3 regions of the Klebsiella sp. WOUb02 genome follow, and region 3 is predicted to be linked to each of the others. Evidence: predicted binding sites of a transcription regulator. Region 3 holds the regulator's gene; each other region holds the start of a gene.

Region 1 (5,399 bases), 110 kb from region 3:
TCGCGTTCCGACATGGAGTCTGCTGGAGTCGTTCGAGGAGTTCGAATACCCGAACGAAATCGGGCCGGGCGTATATGACATCCACTCGCCTAACGTCCCGAGCGTGGAGTGGATTGAAGCCCTGCTGGAGAAAGCCGCTCAGCGTATCCCGGCGGAGCGTCTGTGGGTTAACCCGGACTGCGGCCTGAAAACTCGCGGCTGGCCGGAAACCCGCGCCGCGCTGGCTAACATGGTGAAAGCTGCGCAGAACCTGCGCGAATCCGCATAAAGCGCCGCTGCGCTAATAAGGCAATAAAAGAGGAGGCTAAGGCCTCCTCTTTTTTATGCACCGAAAGCGTAAGCTTAAGCCTTCTTGCTCCCGCCGTACTGGGCAAACCACGCCAGCATGCGCTGCCAGCCGTCCTGCGCCGACTCCTCATGGTAGCTGGCGCGATAGTCGGCATTAAACGCGTGGCCGGCCTGCGGATAGACCACGATCTCCGCCGTCGCGTTGGCGGCGCGCAGCGCCTGGCGCATGGTTTCTACCGTATCCTGCGGGATGCTGTCATCCTTCGCGCCGTAAAGTCCCAGCACCGGCGCGTTAAGATCGACGGCGACGTCCACCGGATGCTTCGCGGAGTTCAGCGTTTTCTGCCCGACCAGCTTGCCGTACCAGGCGACGGCGGCCTTCAGCTGCGGGTTATGCGCGGCGTAGAGCCAGGTAATACGGCCACCCCAGCAGAAGCCGGTGACCAGCAGACGATGGGCATCGCCCCCATGACGCGCCGCCCAGCCTGGCTACGTGGTCAAGGTCTGCCAGCACCTGCGAGTCCGGGACTTTGCTGACCAGCTCCTGAAATAGCGTCGGGATATCGGTGTACTCGTTCGGATCGCCCTGGCGAAAGTACAGCTCCGGGGCGATAGCCAGATAGCCTTCCAGCGCCAGACGACGGCAAACGTCGCGAATATGCTCATGGACGCCGAAAATTTCCTGTACCACGATAACCACCGGCAGCGGCCCATCGCTATTTTTCGGCCGGGCATGGTACGCCGGCATATTCTCTCCCTGGGAAGGGATCGAGGTTTCTCCGGCGGTAATGCTCTCTTCCGACGTATGAACGGCGGTAGATGCGTGCGGGGTGGCTGCAGGTGCAAAGCCGGGTTGCTTGGTTGTAGTCATGGTATTCTCCGTACCCTTAATTTATTAGCGCATCGATAACTATAGACTCTTAAGACCAGTCGTTAACAAATCACAGTGCCTGAAACAGGCTATCTTTTGTTCAGGCGCAGTGAATATAACTTGTTAATGTGACGTAACTCACTATTTAGTGGAATATCGTTGCAATGATTTTCATTCATGGTGATTGGTGTCACAAAATTAAGCGGGTGGCTTCTGTAAAGTACCGTTTTGCTTCTGCTGATAATTCGACCCACAGAGGAGTTTTTTATGTCTAAGTCTGATGTTTTTCATCTCGGCCTCACCAAAAACGATTTACAAGGGGCTACGCTGGCTATCGTCCCTGGCGATCCGGAGCGTGTGGAAAAGATCGCCGCGCTGATGGATAAGCCGGTCAAGCTGGCATCGCACCGCGAATTTACCTCCTGGCGCGCCGAACTTGACGGCAAGCCGGTGATCGTATGCTCTACCGGTATCGGCGGCCCGTCGACGTCGATTGCCGTAGAAGAGCTGGCTCAGCTGGGAATCAATACCTTCCTGCGTATTGGCACCACCGGCGCCATCCAGCCGAATATCAACGTTGGCGACGTTCTGGTGACTACCGCATCCGTACGCCTCGACGGCGCGAGCCTGCACTTTGCGCCAATGGAGTATCCGGCCGTCGCTGATTTCGCCTGCACCACCGCGCTGGTGGAAGCGGCTAAATCAATCGGCGCGACGACCCATATCGGCGTAACCGCCTCTTCCGATACCTTCTATCCGGGCCAGGAGCGCTATGACACCGTTTCCGGTCGCGTGGTGAGCCGTTTTAAAGGCTCGATGGCAGAGTGGCAGGCGATGGGCGTCATGAACTACGAGATGGAATCCGCCACGCTGCTGACCATGTGCTCCAGCCAGGGCCTGCGCGCCGGGATGGTTGCCGGGGTGATCGTGAACCGCACCCAGCAGGAAATACCTAACGCTGAAACCATGAAGCAAACCGAAAGCCATGCGGTGAAAATTGTCGTTGAAGCGGCCCGCCGCCTGCTGTAGTTCCTCCCCTTGTTGCAAAGGCCGGCTCGCCCGGCCTCTCTTTTTTGCGCTGCGCCTCGCAGGAAATTCCTTTTAAACTGGACGTTTGTACAGCACAATTCTATTTTTGTGCCGTAAGCGGCTGCAGTAGCAGGGGGCGTTGTGGATATCTCAATGATTATAAGTGCCATCGTGGCGCTGGTCGCAGGGCTGATCGTCGGCTGGCTGGCGACGAAGGCCGCTGCCGATCGGACGCGTGCCGACCTTATCGAAGAGCGGCGCGAGCTGGATATAGAGCTGAGCTCGGCCCGCCAGCAGCTGGTGCAGGCGGCCCACTGGCGCGACGAGTGCGAACTGCTGAATAATGAGCTGCGCAGCCTGCGCGATATCAATAGTTCGCTGGAGGCCGATCTCCGTGAAGTCACCACCCGCCTTGACTCCACCCGGCTACATGCGGAAGAGAAAATTCGCCAGATGGTGAACAGCGAGCAGCGCCTCAGCGAGCAGTTTGAAAATCTGGCTAACCGTATCTTCGAACACAGCAACCGGCGGGTTGACGAGCAGAACCGACAAAGCCTGCACGGCCTGCTGACGCCGCTGCGTGAACAGCTGGACGGCTTTCGTCGCCAGGTACAGGAGAGCTTCGGCCAGGAGGCGCGAGAGCGTCACACCCTCGCCCATGAAATTCGCAACCTGCAGCAGCTCAATACCCGGATGGCCCAGGAGGCCCTGAACCTGACCCGCGCCCTTAAGGGCGATAACAAAACCCAGGGTAACTGGGGGGAAGTGGTTCTAACCCGCGTGCTGGAGGCTTCCGGGCTGCGGGAAGGCCACGAATACCAGACCCAGGTCAGCATTGAAACGGAAAACCGCTCGCGAATGCAGCCGGACGTGATCGTCCGTTTGCCGCAGGGAAAAGACGTGGTCATTGATGCCAAAATGACGCTGGTGGCCTATGAGCGCTACTTTAACGCCGAAGATGATTACGCCCGCGAGGCGGCGCTGCAGGAGCATATTGCGTCGGTGCGCAGCCATATCCGCCTGCTTGGCAGGAAAGATTATCAACAGCTGCCGGGGCTGCGATCGCTCGACTACGTCCTGATGTTTATCCCCGTCGAACCCGCATTTCTGCTGGCGATAGATCGCCAGCCCGAGCTTATCAGCGAAGCGCTGCAGCACAATATTATGCTGGTCAGCCCCACCACGCTGCTGGTGGCGTTACGCACTATCGCCAATCTCTGGCGCTATGAGCACCAAAGCCGCAATGCGCAGAAGATTGCCGAACGCGCGGGCCGCCTGTACGACAAAATGCGGCTGTTCGTCGATGATATGTCCGCAATAGGCCAGAGCCTCGATAAAGCGCAGGATAATTACCGCCAGGCGATGAAAAAGCTGGCCTCCGGCCGCGGTAACCTGCTGGTGCAGGCTGAAGCCTTTCGCGGCCTCGGGGTGGAGGTTAAGCGCGGGATTAATCCTGACTTAGTCGAACAGGCAACAGCCCGGGACGATGAATACCGGCTGGATGAGGATGATAACTCAACGGAAAATAACGATTTTTCGTCAGAGTCTTTCGCTGCATCGCTGTCGGGTGAGGGTTCTCAGCCGCGTTGAACCGTATGGGAAATGCGCTAAATCTGTTACACTCGACGAACATTTTCTTGATAAGCAAGCAGGCATTGAGATGGTTGAGGATTCACAAGAAACGACGCACTTTGGCTTTCAGACGGTTGCCAAAGAGCAGAAGGCGGACATGGTGGCGCATGTATTCCATTCTGTGGCCGCAAAATATGATGTGATGAATGATTTGATGTCGTTCGGTATTCATCGTTTGTGGAAGCGTTTCACCATCGATTGCAGCGGCGTGCGTCGTGGGCAAACCGTGCTGGATCTGGCCGGCGGCACCGGCGACCTGACGGCAAAATTCTCCCGCCTGGTCGGCGAGACTGGCCGCGTCATGCTGGCAGATATTAACGATTCCATGCTGAAAATAGGCCGCGAAAAGCTGCGCAACATCGGCATTATCGGTAACGTTGAATACGTTCAGGCCAATGCGGAAGCGCTGCCGTTTGCCGATAACACCTTTGACTGCATCACCATTTCATTCGGCCTGCGTAACGTCACCGATAAAGAAAAAGCGCTGCGCTCTATGTACCGAGTGCTGAAGCCGGGCGGACGCCTGCTGGTGCTGGAATTTTCAAAACCGATTATTGAGCCGCTTAGCAAAGCGTACGACGCCTACTCCTTCCATATCCTGCCGCGCGTGGGTGAACTGGTGGCCAACGACGGCGAAAGCTATCGCTACCTGGCGGAATCTATTCGCATGCACCCCGATCAGGACACCCTGAAGGGCATGATGCAGGATGCGGGCTTTGAAAGCGTCGACTACTACAACCTGACGGCAGGTATCGTGGCGTTACACCGCGGTTATAAGTTCTGACAGGGGGACGCTATGCCTTTCAAACCACTGGTCACCGCGGGTATTGAGACGGTCCTGAATACCTTTCTCTGGCGTGATAAAGCCTTAAAACCGGCGCGTCAGCGTTTGTCAGGGAAAGTGCTGCGCGTGGAGCTGCAGGAGTTGGCGACGCCGGTGGTTCTGGCCTTTAGCGACCGTCAGGTCGATGTACTCGGCGCGTGGGAAGGCGCCGCGGATTGTACCGTCATCACCCGCCTGAGCGTCCTGCCGCAGCTGCGCAATCGTCAGCAGCTTACCGCGCTTATCCGCAGCGGCGACCTGCAGGTGCAGGGCGATCTGCAGGTGGTGCAGAATATGGTGACGCTGTGCGATCTGGCGGAGTTCGATCCCGCAGAGCTGCTGGCGCCGTATACCGGCGATATCGTCGCCGAGGGCGTCAGCAAAGTATTCCGCACCGGCGCCCGCTTCCTGCTGCACGGCGCGCAGCGCCAGCAGCGGTATATCGCTGAGACGCTCACCGAAGAGTGGCGTCTGGCGCCGGGCCCGCTGGAAATGGCCTGGTTTGGGGAAGAGACCGCCGCCGCGGAACGCGCCCTGGCTGCGCTTGAAAAACGGCTGGACATGCTGGAGGGCAAATGACGCCAGGAGAATTACGGCGCCTGTATCTTATTATCCGCACCTTTTTGAGCTACGGGCTTGATGAGCTGATCCCCAAAATGCGTATCACGCTGCCGCTGCGTATCTGGCGGCGCACGCTGTTCTGGATGCCAAATCGTCATAAAGACCAACCTCTCGGCGCACGCTTACGCCTTGCGC
Region 2 (5,399 bases), on a different replicon from region 3:
AACCATCTGTCCAGAAACTTCAGCCCGGTGAGGGTCTCCAGCTCTGCATCACTGAGCAGGATGATGGCACTGAGCCACACGCTGCCGTGCACGTATGTCCGGTAAACCCCCTCCGCGCAGACCGGGCGCTCACCCTGCCACCATGTATCCGCCATCAGCCCGCAGGCGGCTTCCGCCAGCGGCAGGTCTGCGCCCTGCAGCAGCAGATGGTGCTCATACTCCACCCCGTGCCTTTCGGCCTGAAACGTCACCAGCCATGCGTTCATTTGTCCTCCTGTTTCACTTCGTCAGTCACCCGTGCCGGATGTTGCCGGCTGAACCCTTCATTTGCGTCGTGCGCGTCCTGCGCCCGCTCCATCGCGGCATCGAGGGTATCCTCGTCGAGCGTCTCATCCAGTGCGAGAAAATCGCCAGCCAGCCAGAAGGTGCCGCAGCACAGGGTGTCATCCGCGTATCCGGCCAGCCGTTCTTTAAAAGCCTTTACGGTCATGCGTTTTGTCATCATCACTGTCGGGCGGCCTGCGCCGCCCGCTCCCTTGTCAGCCACCGAAGTGCACCACGTTATCCACTATCCACGCCGGGCCGGTCACTTCCGGGCAGGCGTCCTCATCGCTCTCATCCACGTCGCTCCACTCCAGCACGTCGCTGAGGCTCTCCGTCTGCACCCCACGGGCGTAGCAGGCGTACCCGCAGAAGTCGCAGCCCTGCTCCGCGTACCAGTGCTCCACCGTCACGCCGTAGCGCTCACTGAGTTCGGCCATCACCGCTTCCGCCGGGGGCGACCACGGGGTGTCAAAGTCCACCGACAGCCAGTCCGCACCGCCGTCACAGACCGTCAGGTCATACCCGCACGGCCATTTGGTGCCATAACGTTCCACGTACCAGCTGTAACCGGACGGCACACCGGCCAGCAGGCGCCCGTTAAAGCCGTTGATTTCCACATCCAGACGCGACGGCAGCACCATCATCAGGTCAAGGGGACGCGCCTTCAGACCCGGCAGACCGTCACAGACCGCATCCCACCATGCCGACACGGAAGTGGTGGAGAAACTTCCGTACCCGTCGTGGCGCTGTCCGGTAAACACGGCGGCGATGCATGCCTGCTGCGCATCCGTCAGGTCATCCCGGCGCCGGTCGCGCAGGCCGCCAGCCAGCCACAGGGCATGCAGGTCGTCGCACGCCGCATCCGTCAGCGCCGTACCCGCCTGCAGGTGCGCCAGCCACTGCGTGAAGGCGCGGTTTTCCGGGGTGTCATCACCCTGCCCGGCTGCTGTCAGCCCCGGATACGGCAGATACGCCATCACTTCCGTGGTTTTCAGCATGCCCGCGCAGCCCGCCAGAAACAGCTGCACGCCCTGCGCCGCCGCGCGCGCGTATGACGGATAACGTCCGCCGTCCGTCAGCACCCTGACCTGCTCAATGTCTTCGCTGCGCCCCGTCACGCACAGCCTGTTTGCACACCAGTTCGGCATAAACACTCCCCGGTTAATGGGTTTCCGGCTCCTGCGCCGTGACGACACCGCAGCCGGGCCGCGAGCGGACCGGGCAACGGGCGAAGGAGGAAGCCGCACGCGCCGCCGGCGCGGACTGAATGTCCCGCGCACGGCGGGGAACGGGTGACGACAGAGGTGAAACGCACCCTTGACCGGAACGCGCCCCGGCTAACGTGAAGTCACGGCGCAGCCCACAGGCGGTGACGGTTTTCCGTCCGGCGCGTCAGCGCCACCCCGGCGACAGGCGAAGCCGGTACGCCGGCAACAGCGGCGCGCAGCGACAGCCTTTTCTCACGTCGCCGGCAAACAGAATCCGCCCGGGTATCAGGCACCTGTCCGCAGGCATCCGGGCGGGACTTGCAACAGGGGAGTAAATTTCCGATACTGTATATGCATACAGTCTTATAAAGTAATGATGTGAGGGACACATGACGCGCCACGCCACCCCGGAAGAAACCCCTGCCCTGACCCTGCTGCGCCCGGCCGACCGAAGTCCTGAGCTGGCCATCCCGCTGTTCGCTGACACCTGCGCCGCCGGTTTTCCCTCGCCGGCCGCTGATTACGTGGAGGATGAGCTGGACCTGAATGCCCTCTGCATCCGCCGCCGGGCCTCGACTTTCTTCGTGCGCGCCAGCGGCAGCAGCATGGAAGGTCTGGGCCTGTATGACGGCGACGTGATGGTGGTTGACCGGGCGGAGACGCCTTCTGAGGGGGATATCGTGATTGCGGAAGTCGACGGGGCCTTCACCGTCAAACGTCTGCAGCTGCTCCCCCGCCCTGCCCTGCTGCCGATGAATCCGGCGTATCCGGTGATTTACCCGCCTGAGCTGCAGCTGCTGGGGGTGGTGACGTGGTTTTTTCACAGCACGCGGGCGAGGACATGACGATGGCACTGACCATGTTCGGACTGGCGGACGTCAACAGCTTCTATGCCAGTCTGTGAGGCCCTGTTCCGCCCGGATTTACGCGGTAAACCGGTGGTGGTGCTCAGCAACAATGACGGCTGCGTGATTGCAAGAAGTGCCGCAGCGAAGGTTCTGGGCATAAAAATGGGGGTGCCGTGGTTTCAGATAAGGGACACCCCCTTCCCGGAGAAGGTACATATCTTCAGTTCGAACTACGGGCTGTATCATTCGATGTCGGTTCGCGTCATGTCTGCCCTTGAGGAAATGACGCCGAAGGTCGAGCAGTACAGCATCGACGAGATGTTTCTCGACCTGACCGGGATTGACGGCTGCGAGGATTTTGAGCACTTCGGCCGCCGGCTGCGGGACCATGTCCTGCGCATCACCGGTCTCACCGTGGGCGTGGGCATGGGCCCGACCAAAACGCTCGCCAAATCCGCGCAATGGGCATCAAAGGAGTGGCCACAGTTCCGGGGCGTGCTGGCGCTGACACCGGGTAACCCGAAACGCACGGAAGCCCTGCTTGCCCGGCAGCCGGTGGAGGAAATCTGGGGCGTGGGCCGGAAAATCGGCAAAAAACTTAACATGACGGGGATTGAGACCGCCCTGCAGCTGGCGCGCACCCATCCGGCGTTTATCCGCAAAAACTTCACCGTGGTGCTGGAGCGCACCGTGCGGGAGCTCAACGGCGAGTCCTGCATTCCGCTTGAAGAGCTGCCGCCGTCAAAACAGCAGATAGTCTGCTCCCGCAGCTTTGGCGAACGCATCACCACGAAGAGCGCCATGCAGCAGGCCCTGTGCCAGTATGCCGCCCGGGCGGCGGAGAAACTGCGGGGCGAACGGCAGTTCTGCTGCCACGTCAGCGTGTTCATCCGCACCTCCCCTCACGCGGTGAATGAGGCTTTCTACGGCAACAGCGCCGGCGAAAAGCTGACGCTGCCCACGCAGGACACCCGGGATATTCTCGCCGTGGCCATGCGCTCGCTGGACCGTATCTGGCAGGAGGGTCATCGGTACATGAAGGCCGGTATCATGCTGGGTGACTTCACCCCGAACGGCATCAGCCAGTCTGAACCTGTTCAGTGAAGACCGCCCGCGACCGGACAGCGCCCGGCTGATGAAGGTACTGGACGGCATCAATCAGTCCGGGCTGGGGAAAGTGTGGTTTGCGGGCCAGGGCGTAAATACGGAATGGAAGATGAAGCGGGAAATGCTGTCGCCGGCTTACACCACCCGGTGGGGAGATATTCCAGTGGCAAAGGTATTATAATTATATAATGTACAAAATAACCACACATACAGCACCTATAATGTACATTTTTAATACTTTACAGGTATGTTTTTTGTTATTTTTCAAACGCTCCATCTCGCGCTAACTTCTCACGAAACGCTTCCAATATATACGGCGTCATTAATAATGACGTAACGTTCTTTTCTTTTAGTGCATCATAGGCATCCCAAAGGTCTTCTGGAATTTGCACGTTTTTAGCTCGGCGAACCGCTTTAGCTCTTCTTTTTGGCGTAGCTGAATCAGTCGAGGGGCTGTGCACACTGTCATCAGGATTCTTTAAGGGGAACCCATTTGTTGAGTTTGATGTTTCCTGAAGTGGTGCATTTTTGGATAGCTGAGAAATTCGGGAAAACATATCTTTTCTTGAGTTAGTCATAAGATATACCTTGAGTATTTTAAATGTACATTTTAGATATTTATTATATACCCAATCTATGCATTTTCTAAAGCATTTCTCATGTCTAGGAATAGAGACCGCATAGCATTGCCTGAGTTGCTATAGCGCGTTGAAACATGTTCAACTACTCCCAATCCTTGCCCGAATTTTTGAGGCGCTGCCTTGTCCATTGGGATTGCAGTATCCAGCCTCTTCAAATTATCAAACTGAGCTATGTAATTATCTATATCGCTGAAGTTACGGCGTGAAGCGTGAACCTTATTCATAACTACATGCGCGGTCTTTTTCTCTTCAAGATCAGCCGAGATTTCACTTAGGACTTTACTAAATTCATGTAAACCAAGGATATCGGAAGGATCATCATTGAGTGGAGAAATGATGAGGTCCGCCATTGCTACAGCCGCGCGTGTTAGAGATGAGTCAAAACCCCCACAATCGACCAAAACACTTTTCCCGAGCTCTTTGGCCGCTAAAACCTCTTTGATAAATCTATCAACTACCTGGTCCATATCGTCTGTCAGTCGAACAACGTTCCACTGCTTTTCTTCTGAACGGAAACTGTTGAAAGTCGTTACGGCTGGAGTAGGGTCGGTATCATAAAAAATATCCGGAACGACTTCAGGCGCAATGTTCATGCTGATGAGTGACTTGCCAGTTCCACCCTTTTTTATAGCAACAACAATTACCTTACCAGAGTAGGGATTAGATGTGTTTTTCATACTTTATATGCCCCTTAAATGTACATTTTAAGTGTCAGGTTTCAACTTTAGCACTAGTACACTTGAGATACAACACAAATACTAAAAGTGTACACTTTTAGTATTTAATAAGTGCTTTTTATGATTTTTTACATTTAGTTTAGTACCTTGATGGTACATTTTGAGAGCTTTTTGGCCGATTTGACTGTCCGATTAGTCAGATCTGCTGAGATGGCGGAAATACTACACAGTATTGTTCGAATCCCAAACGCACCCCAACTAAGCTGAACAACGTGTGGCTACCGATGTAAAACTGGCCCACCTGCCAAAGTAAAACTGACCCACCCAGGGTAAAAATGGCAGTTTTAAGGCACTGCCAATGATGACATTGGAGAACAGAGTGGAGATGAGTGTTTTACACCGTCAGGGCATGTCGATACGCGCCATCGCGCGTCAGCTTTCATGCTCTCGCGAGACCGTTCAGCAGATATATTCGTAGCCTGCTGCCCGTAGCGGATATGCGCTATAAGCCTCGCGCACCCAGACCCTGCAAGCCTGACCCATTCAAGCGCTATATCCTTGAGCGCGTGGCCGCCGCCATGCCCCAGTGGATAC
Region 3 (5,399 bases):
GGGCCGACGGCGGCCAGGCGCTGACGGGCGAAGTGCATACGCGCCACGCGGGCCAGCTTCTGGGCAATGGTTTTATCGGTGCCGTGCTCGGACGCCATTCGGCGCAGCGACACCGGCGGCGAGAAGCGCACGAAGCTGTCGCGGCCCAGCCACAGCACGGCGAAGAATTTCTGAATGCCGTTAAGCATGCGCAGCGGCGGATTGAGTTCGCCCTTTTCGCGCCCGGGCGCACGACCAAACATCACTGAAACCGGCACCATTTGCACGTCGAGGTCAGGGTGGTTGCGGTGCAGATCGAGGTAGTCGTGGAACAGCTTGATGGACTCTTCTTTCGGCGTGTAGTAGGTAAAGACGCGCGGGCCGCCGTGGATAAAGACGTAACGCGGCAGCAGGGTACCGTCGATTTCCAGCGGTTCGAGCGGATCGGCTAAATCGTGCTCCAGGCACTGCGCGCGCAGCGTCAGCAGGTCTGCCTTCGAGTTATAGGGCAGAACGTACATAATCGGACGCGAGGTATCCAGTCCCAGTTCCTGAGCAGGCTCTGCGGGAATAGACTTGCTTTTTACCAGCAGCCGTAATGGTAAATTCAGTAATTTATAGTAAATTCGTTGCCAGCCGGACATAAACGATGTGAAGCCTCTGGTTAATCATGCAAATGCGCGGCAAGAATAACAGAAAGTGCGCAAAATTTCCGTTGCCACGCGGCAAACGCGTACACTCATTGACGTCATTTACATAAAAAGGTTCTTTTGATGGCCAATAATACCACCGGGTTAACCCGAATCATTAAAGCGGCAGGGTATTCCTGGAAAGGTTTTCGTGCGGCATGGATAAATGAGGCCGCCTTTCGTCAGGAAGGTATCGCCACCGTTATTGCCATTGCGATCGCCTGCTGGTTGGATGTTGACGCCGTTACGCGCGTGCTGTTGATAGGCTCGGTCCTGTTAGTGATGATAGTCGAAATTCTTAATAGCGCGATTGAGGCGGTGGTGGACCGGATTGGCCCTGAGCACCATGAGCTTTCCGGACGGGCGAAGGATATGGGTTCCGCGGCGGTATTTCTGGCGATCGCCATCGCGCTGATCGTCTGGGTGACGCTGCTGTGGGCGCACTATCGCTAAGCTTCCGCAGCATCAGGCCGCCCGGTCGCCCTCCGTGCGGCTTTTTTTGCGCCGCGTGGAGCAGCAGCGCTTCGCCGCAACTCCCTTCGCGCTAACCGGCCGTAGCGGGCGGCAAAAGAAAAGAATCTCCTGATTTTTGTGTGAAATTTGATTCCAAAATCACCGTTAGCTGTATATACTCACAGCATAACTGTATATACACCCAGGGGGCGGGATGAAAGCGTTAACGACCAGGCAGCAAGAGGTGTTTGATCTCATCAGGGATCATATCAGCCAGACGGGCATGCCGCCGACGCGTGCGGAAATTGCTCAGCGCTTGGGGTTCCGTTCTCCAAACGCGGCGGAAGAGCACCTGAAAGCGCTGGCGCGTAAAGGCGCTATCGAGATCGTTTCCGGTGCCTCCCGCGGTATCCGTCTGCTGACTGAAGAAGAGCCCGGCCTGCCGCTGATTGGCCGCGTCGCCGCCGGCGAGCCGCTGCTGGCGCAGCAGCACATCGAAGGCCACTTCCAGGTCGATCCGGCCATGTTCAAGCCGAACGCCGACTTCCTGCTGCGCGTCAGCGGAATGTCGATGAAGGACATTGGTATTCTGGACGGCGATCTGCTGGCGGTACACAAAACGCAGGACGTGCGTAACGGGCAGGTTGTGGTCGCGCGTATCGACGAAGAAGTGACGGTAAAACGCCTGAAAAAGCAGGGTAACGTCGTCGAACTGCTGCCGGAAAACAGCGAGTTTTCACCGATCGTGGTGAACCTTCGCGAGCAAAACTTTACCATTGAAGGTCTGGCCGTCGGCGTCATTCGCAACGGCGAATGGCTATAAGCGTCCTCTCTTAACGCAGCATCGTCCGATGCATGATGCTGCGCTGTCTCTCCTCGCTCAGGCTCTTCCCCATGCTTTTTAATGCTGCTGATAAGGCCCTGTGGCGCCTGGCGCTACCGATGATTTTCTCCAATATCACCGTCCCGCTGCTGGGGCTGGTGGATACGGCGGTTATCGGCCATCTTGATAGCCCGGTTTACCTCGGCGGCGTGGCGGTCGGGGCTACGGCGACCAGCTTTCTGTTCATGCTGCTGCTCTTTCTGCGCATGAGCACCACCGGCCTGACGGCGCAGGCGTTCGGCGCAAAGGATCCCGTTCGCCTGGCGCGCGCGCTGGTGCAGCCGCTTGGGCTGGCGCTGGCCGCCGGTCTGCTGATCGTTCTGTTTCGTATGCCGCTCATTAACCTGGCGCTGCATATCGTCGGCGGTAGCGAAGCGGTGCTGGAGCAGGCCCGGCGTTTCCTCGAAATTCGCTGGCTGAGCGCCCCGGCTTCGCTCGCGAACCTGGTGCTGCTGGGCTGGCTGCTGGGCGTCCAGTATGCCCGCGCGCCGGTGATCCTGCTGATTGTCGGCAACCTGCTGAATATCGTCCTCGACCTGTGGCTGGTGATGGGCCTGCACATGAACGTGCAGGGCGCGGCGCTGGCGACGGTGAGCGCCGAATACGCCACCTTTATCATTGGCCTGCTGATGGCGAAACGCGTACTGACGCTGCGCGGCGTGTCGTTCGCTATGCTCAAGGGCGCCTGGCGCGGCGATATCCGGCGGCTGCTGGCCCTGAATCGCGACATCATGCTGCGCTCCCTGCTGCTGCAGCTCTGCTTTGGCGCGGTGACCGTGTTTGGCGCGCGTCTGGGGGGCGATATCGTGGCGGTGAACGCCATCCTGATGACCATGCTGACCTTCACCGCCTATGCGTTAGACGGCTTTGCCTACGCCGTGGAGGCCCACTCCGGGCAGGCCTACGGCGCGCGCGATGGCAGCAGGCTGCTGGAGGTGTGGCGTGCGGCCTGCCGACAGTCTGGCACGGTCGCGCTGGCTTTTGCGCTGATCTACAGCGTGGCGGGAGAGCAGATTATCGCTCTGCTGACCTCGATACCCTCGCTCCAGCAGCTCGCCGACCGCTATCTGTTCTGGCAGATGATTCTGCCGACGATCGGCGTCTGGTGCTATCTGCTGGACGGGATGTTTATCGGCGCGACGCGCGGCAGAGAAATGCGTAACAGCATGGCGGTGGCCGCTGCGGGCTTTGCCTTAACCCTGCTGACTTTGCCGGTACTCGGTAACCACGGCCTGTGGCTGGCGCTGACGGTATTCCTGGCGCTGCGGGGCCTGTCGCTGGCGCTGATCTGGCGACGGCACTGGCGGCGCGGAACCTGGTTTTCATAACGCATTCTGTCGTTAATATGGTTAAAGATTCCGAATAATAAAATTAACCCAGCATTCTCATCTATAGTTAATCCTATGTCCGGCACACAGCGGGCTGTTAACTCACCGAACGATGAGGACTGAATTATGAATAAAGACGAAATCGGCGGTAACTGGAAACAGTTAAAAGGTAAAGCGAAAGAGCAGTGGGGCAAGCTTACCGACGATGATATGACCGTCATCGAGGGCAAGCGCGACCAGCTGGTCGGTCGAATCCAGGAGCGTTACGGCTACGCGAAAGATCGGGCGGAGAAAGAGGTGTCCGACTGGGAAACCAAAAATGACTACCGCTGGTAGCGAGCAGATTTAGAGCGTTAACCCTTTGTTATTGCCTGCCCGAATGTGACAAGGATGTGCGAAAACCCCTGATTCCCGCTGCGGCTAACGCCTCAGCGGGCTTTCTTTTTCATCTGAATCGTGTGGTCGTGATGGCAGCGATCCGGCGCGTTACAGGCCTCTACCTCGACGCAGCTCGCGCACAGGCCGTGCGCTTCAATCACGTTATGGCGCAGGGCGAAGCCCATTTTTGCCGCCAGCGTATGCATGATGTCCTCCACGCCTTCCGCGCACTCTTCTTTCACCACCCCGCAGCGATCGCAGATAAACATCGCTGAGCTGTGGGTTGGCTGATCGAACAGATGGCACAGCACGTAGCTGTTGGTCGATTCCACCTTGTGCACGAAACCCTGCTCCAGCAGAAACTCCAGCGCGCGATAGACCGTTGGCGGCTTGGCCTGCGGCTCTTTACCGCGCAGGAGATCGAGCAAATCGTAGGCGCTGATTGCCCCCTGCTGCAGGCTCATCAGGCGCAACACTTCCAGGCGCTGCGGAGTCAGGCGCACGCCCCGCTGCGCGCAGAGCTTTTCAGCATGCGCTAACATGTCTTGCGAAGTGGACTTATCCATGAGCATCCTCTGGTTGCGTAACGATGAAGTTGTTACTTTATCACGATCCAGGCAAAACGCCGAGAACCCACGGTTTGTGCTATACCTGATGCATCTCATTTTCGGGAGAAAACGATGAAACGACCTGATTGCATTCGACATTGGCGCGAGCTGGAGGGGCCGGATGACGCCACCTACCCCGACAGCGGCGAGCTCTTTTCCATCGGCGCGCCGCTGGCCCGCGGTCTAAGGCTAAACCGGCTGGGGATCCATCATGAGCGCCTGCCGCCGGGACGGCGCACCTCTTATCCGCATGCGGAAAGCGATGAAGAAGAGTTCATCTACGTGCTGGAGGGGTATCCGGAGGTGTGGATAAACGGCTATCTGTGGAAGCTGGAGCCGGGGGATTGCGTCGGTTTTCCCGCCGGTACCGGGGTATGCCATACCTTCCTGAATAACACCGAGGAGGAGGCGTGCCTGCTGGTGGTAGGCGAAGCGAACAAAAAATTTAACCGGATCTACTATCCGCTTAACCCCGGCTACGCCGCGACGCGTCAGGATCGCTGGGTCGACCATCCGCCGCAGTTCTTCGGCCCTCACGACGGTAAGCCGCGCAGGAAATAGCCTTTTTTCCACCTCGGATACGGCCATTGGCGCTATGCGCCTGTGGTTTATCTTTGTGCTATAGTAGCGCCCCTTTTTACCCGGATGCCTATTTATTCGCCATGATGCCAGAATCAACGCCAACCGCTTTTGCTGCCCACCGTTTTTCCATCGCCCCGATGCTCGATGGGAGTTATACATCTTAATAAACAGATGGTTGTGTTATCACGGTGTACTATTGGTGTACCAAAACGATAAACTATCTGCAATTCTTTAACTCATCTTTAGCGGCTTTTCGGCGCATATCAATGAATTCCGCGAGATCGGCAACATGAACCATTCGCGGGGATTTCTGGCTGTCACCCACACGGAAAGTGGGTATCGGTAACTCACCACAGCCCGCTTTTTTATCCGCCGTTGCCGGCCGCATACCAAGATATCGCTCTGCAATAACCGACAGTGGTATCGTGGATGTCTCAAATTCAGCCATCAGCAAAAACATAGTATTCATACCCACCTCACACCACTTTCAGGCCACGAC

Evidence for each region. The regulator LexA, encoded in region 3, represses DNA repair genes until DNA is damaged. The targets are predictions, from matches to a motif close to TNCTGTATGTACATACAGNA.
Region 1: the regulator LexA is predicted to act here: its motif matches at 2,264-2,283, upstream of rmuC (DNA recombination protein RmuC).
Region 2: the regulator LexA is predicted to act here: its motif matches at 1,876-1,895, upstream of umuD (translesion error-prone DNA polymerase V autoproteolytic subunit).

The regions. Positions count from the first base shown of each region.
Region 1 is NZ_CP170110.1:3,526,345-3,531,743, reverse strand. It holds partial or broken gene metE (5-methyltetrahydropteroyltriglutamate--homocysteine S-methyltransferase) at 1-268, shown strand, start outside; partial or broken gene ABOC21_RS24075 (dienelactone hydrolase family protein) at 343-1,159, opposite strand; gene udp (uridine phosphorylase) at 1,427-2,188, shown strand; gene rmuC (DNA recombination protein RmuC) at 2,330-3,778, shown strand; gene ubiE (bifunctional demethylmenaquinone methyltransferase/2-methoxy-6-polyprenyl-1,4-benzoquinol methylase UbiE) at 3,849-4,604, shown strand; gene ubiJ (ubiquinone biosynthesis protein UbiJ) at 4,617-5,222, shown strand; gene ubiB (ubiquinone biosynthesis regulatory protein kinase UbiB) at 5,219-5,399, shown strand, end outside.
Region 2 is NZ_CP170104.1:2,931-8,329, reverse strand. It holds gene ABOC21_RS00210 (hypothetical protein) at 1-266, opposite strand, end outside; gene ABOC21_RS00205 (hypothetical protein) at 263-547, opposite strand; gene ABOC21_RS00200 (DUF1281 domain-containing protein) at 540-1,472, opposite strand; gene umuD (translesion error-prone DNA polymerase V autoproteolytic subunit) at 1,922-2,377, shown strand; partial or broken gene umuC (translesion error-prone DNA polymerase V subunit UmuC) at 2,392-3,668, shown strand; gene ABOC21_RS00185 (molecular chaperone) at 3,745-4,065, opposite strand; gene ABOC21_RS00180 (ParA family protein) at 4,122-4,805, opposite strand; partial or broken gene ABOC21_RS00175 (helix-turn-helix domain-containing protein) at 5,164-5,399, shown strand, end outside.
Region 3 is NZ_CP170110.1:3,412,890-3,418,288, reverse strand. It holds gene plsB (glycerol-3-phosphate 1-O-acyltransferase PlsB) at 1-623, opposite strand, end outside; gene ABOC21_RS23565 (diacylglycerol kinase) at 753-1,121, shown strand; gene lexA (transcriptional repressor LexA) at 1,336-1,944, shown strand; gene dinF (MATE family efflux transporter DinF) at 2,016-3,332, shown strand; gene ABOC21_RS23550 (CsbD family protein) at 3,459-3,668, shown strand; gene zur (zinc uptake transcriptional repressor Zur) at 3,761-4,276, opposite strand; gene ABOC21_RS23540 (cupin domain-containing protein) at 4,391-4,879, shown strand; gene ABOC21_RS23535 (pyocin activator PrtN family protein) at 5,118-5,369, opposite strand.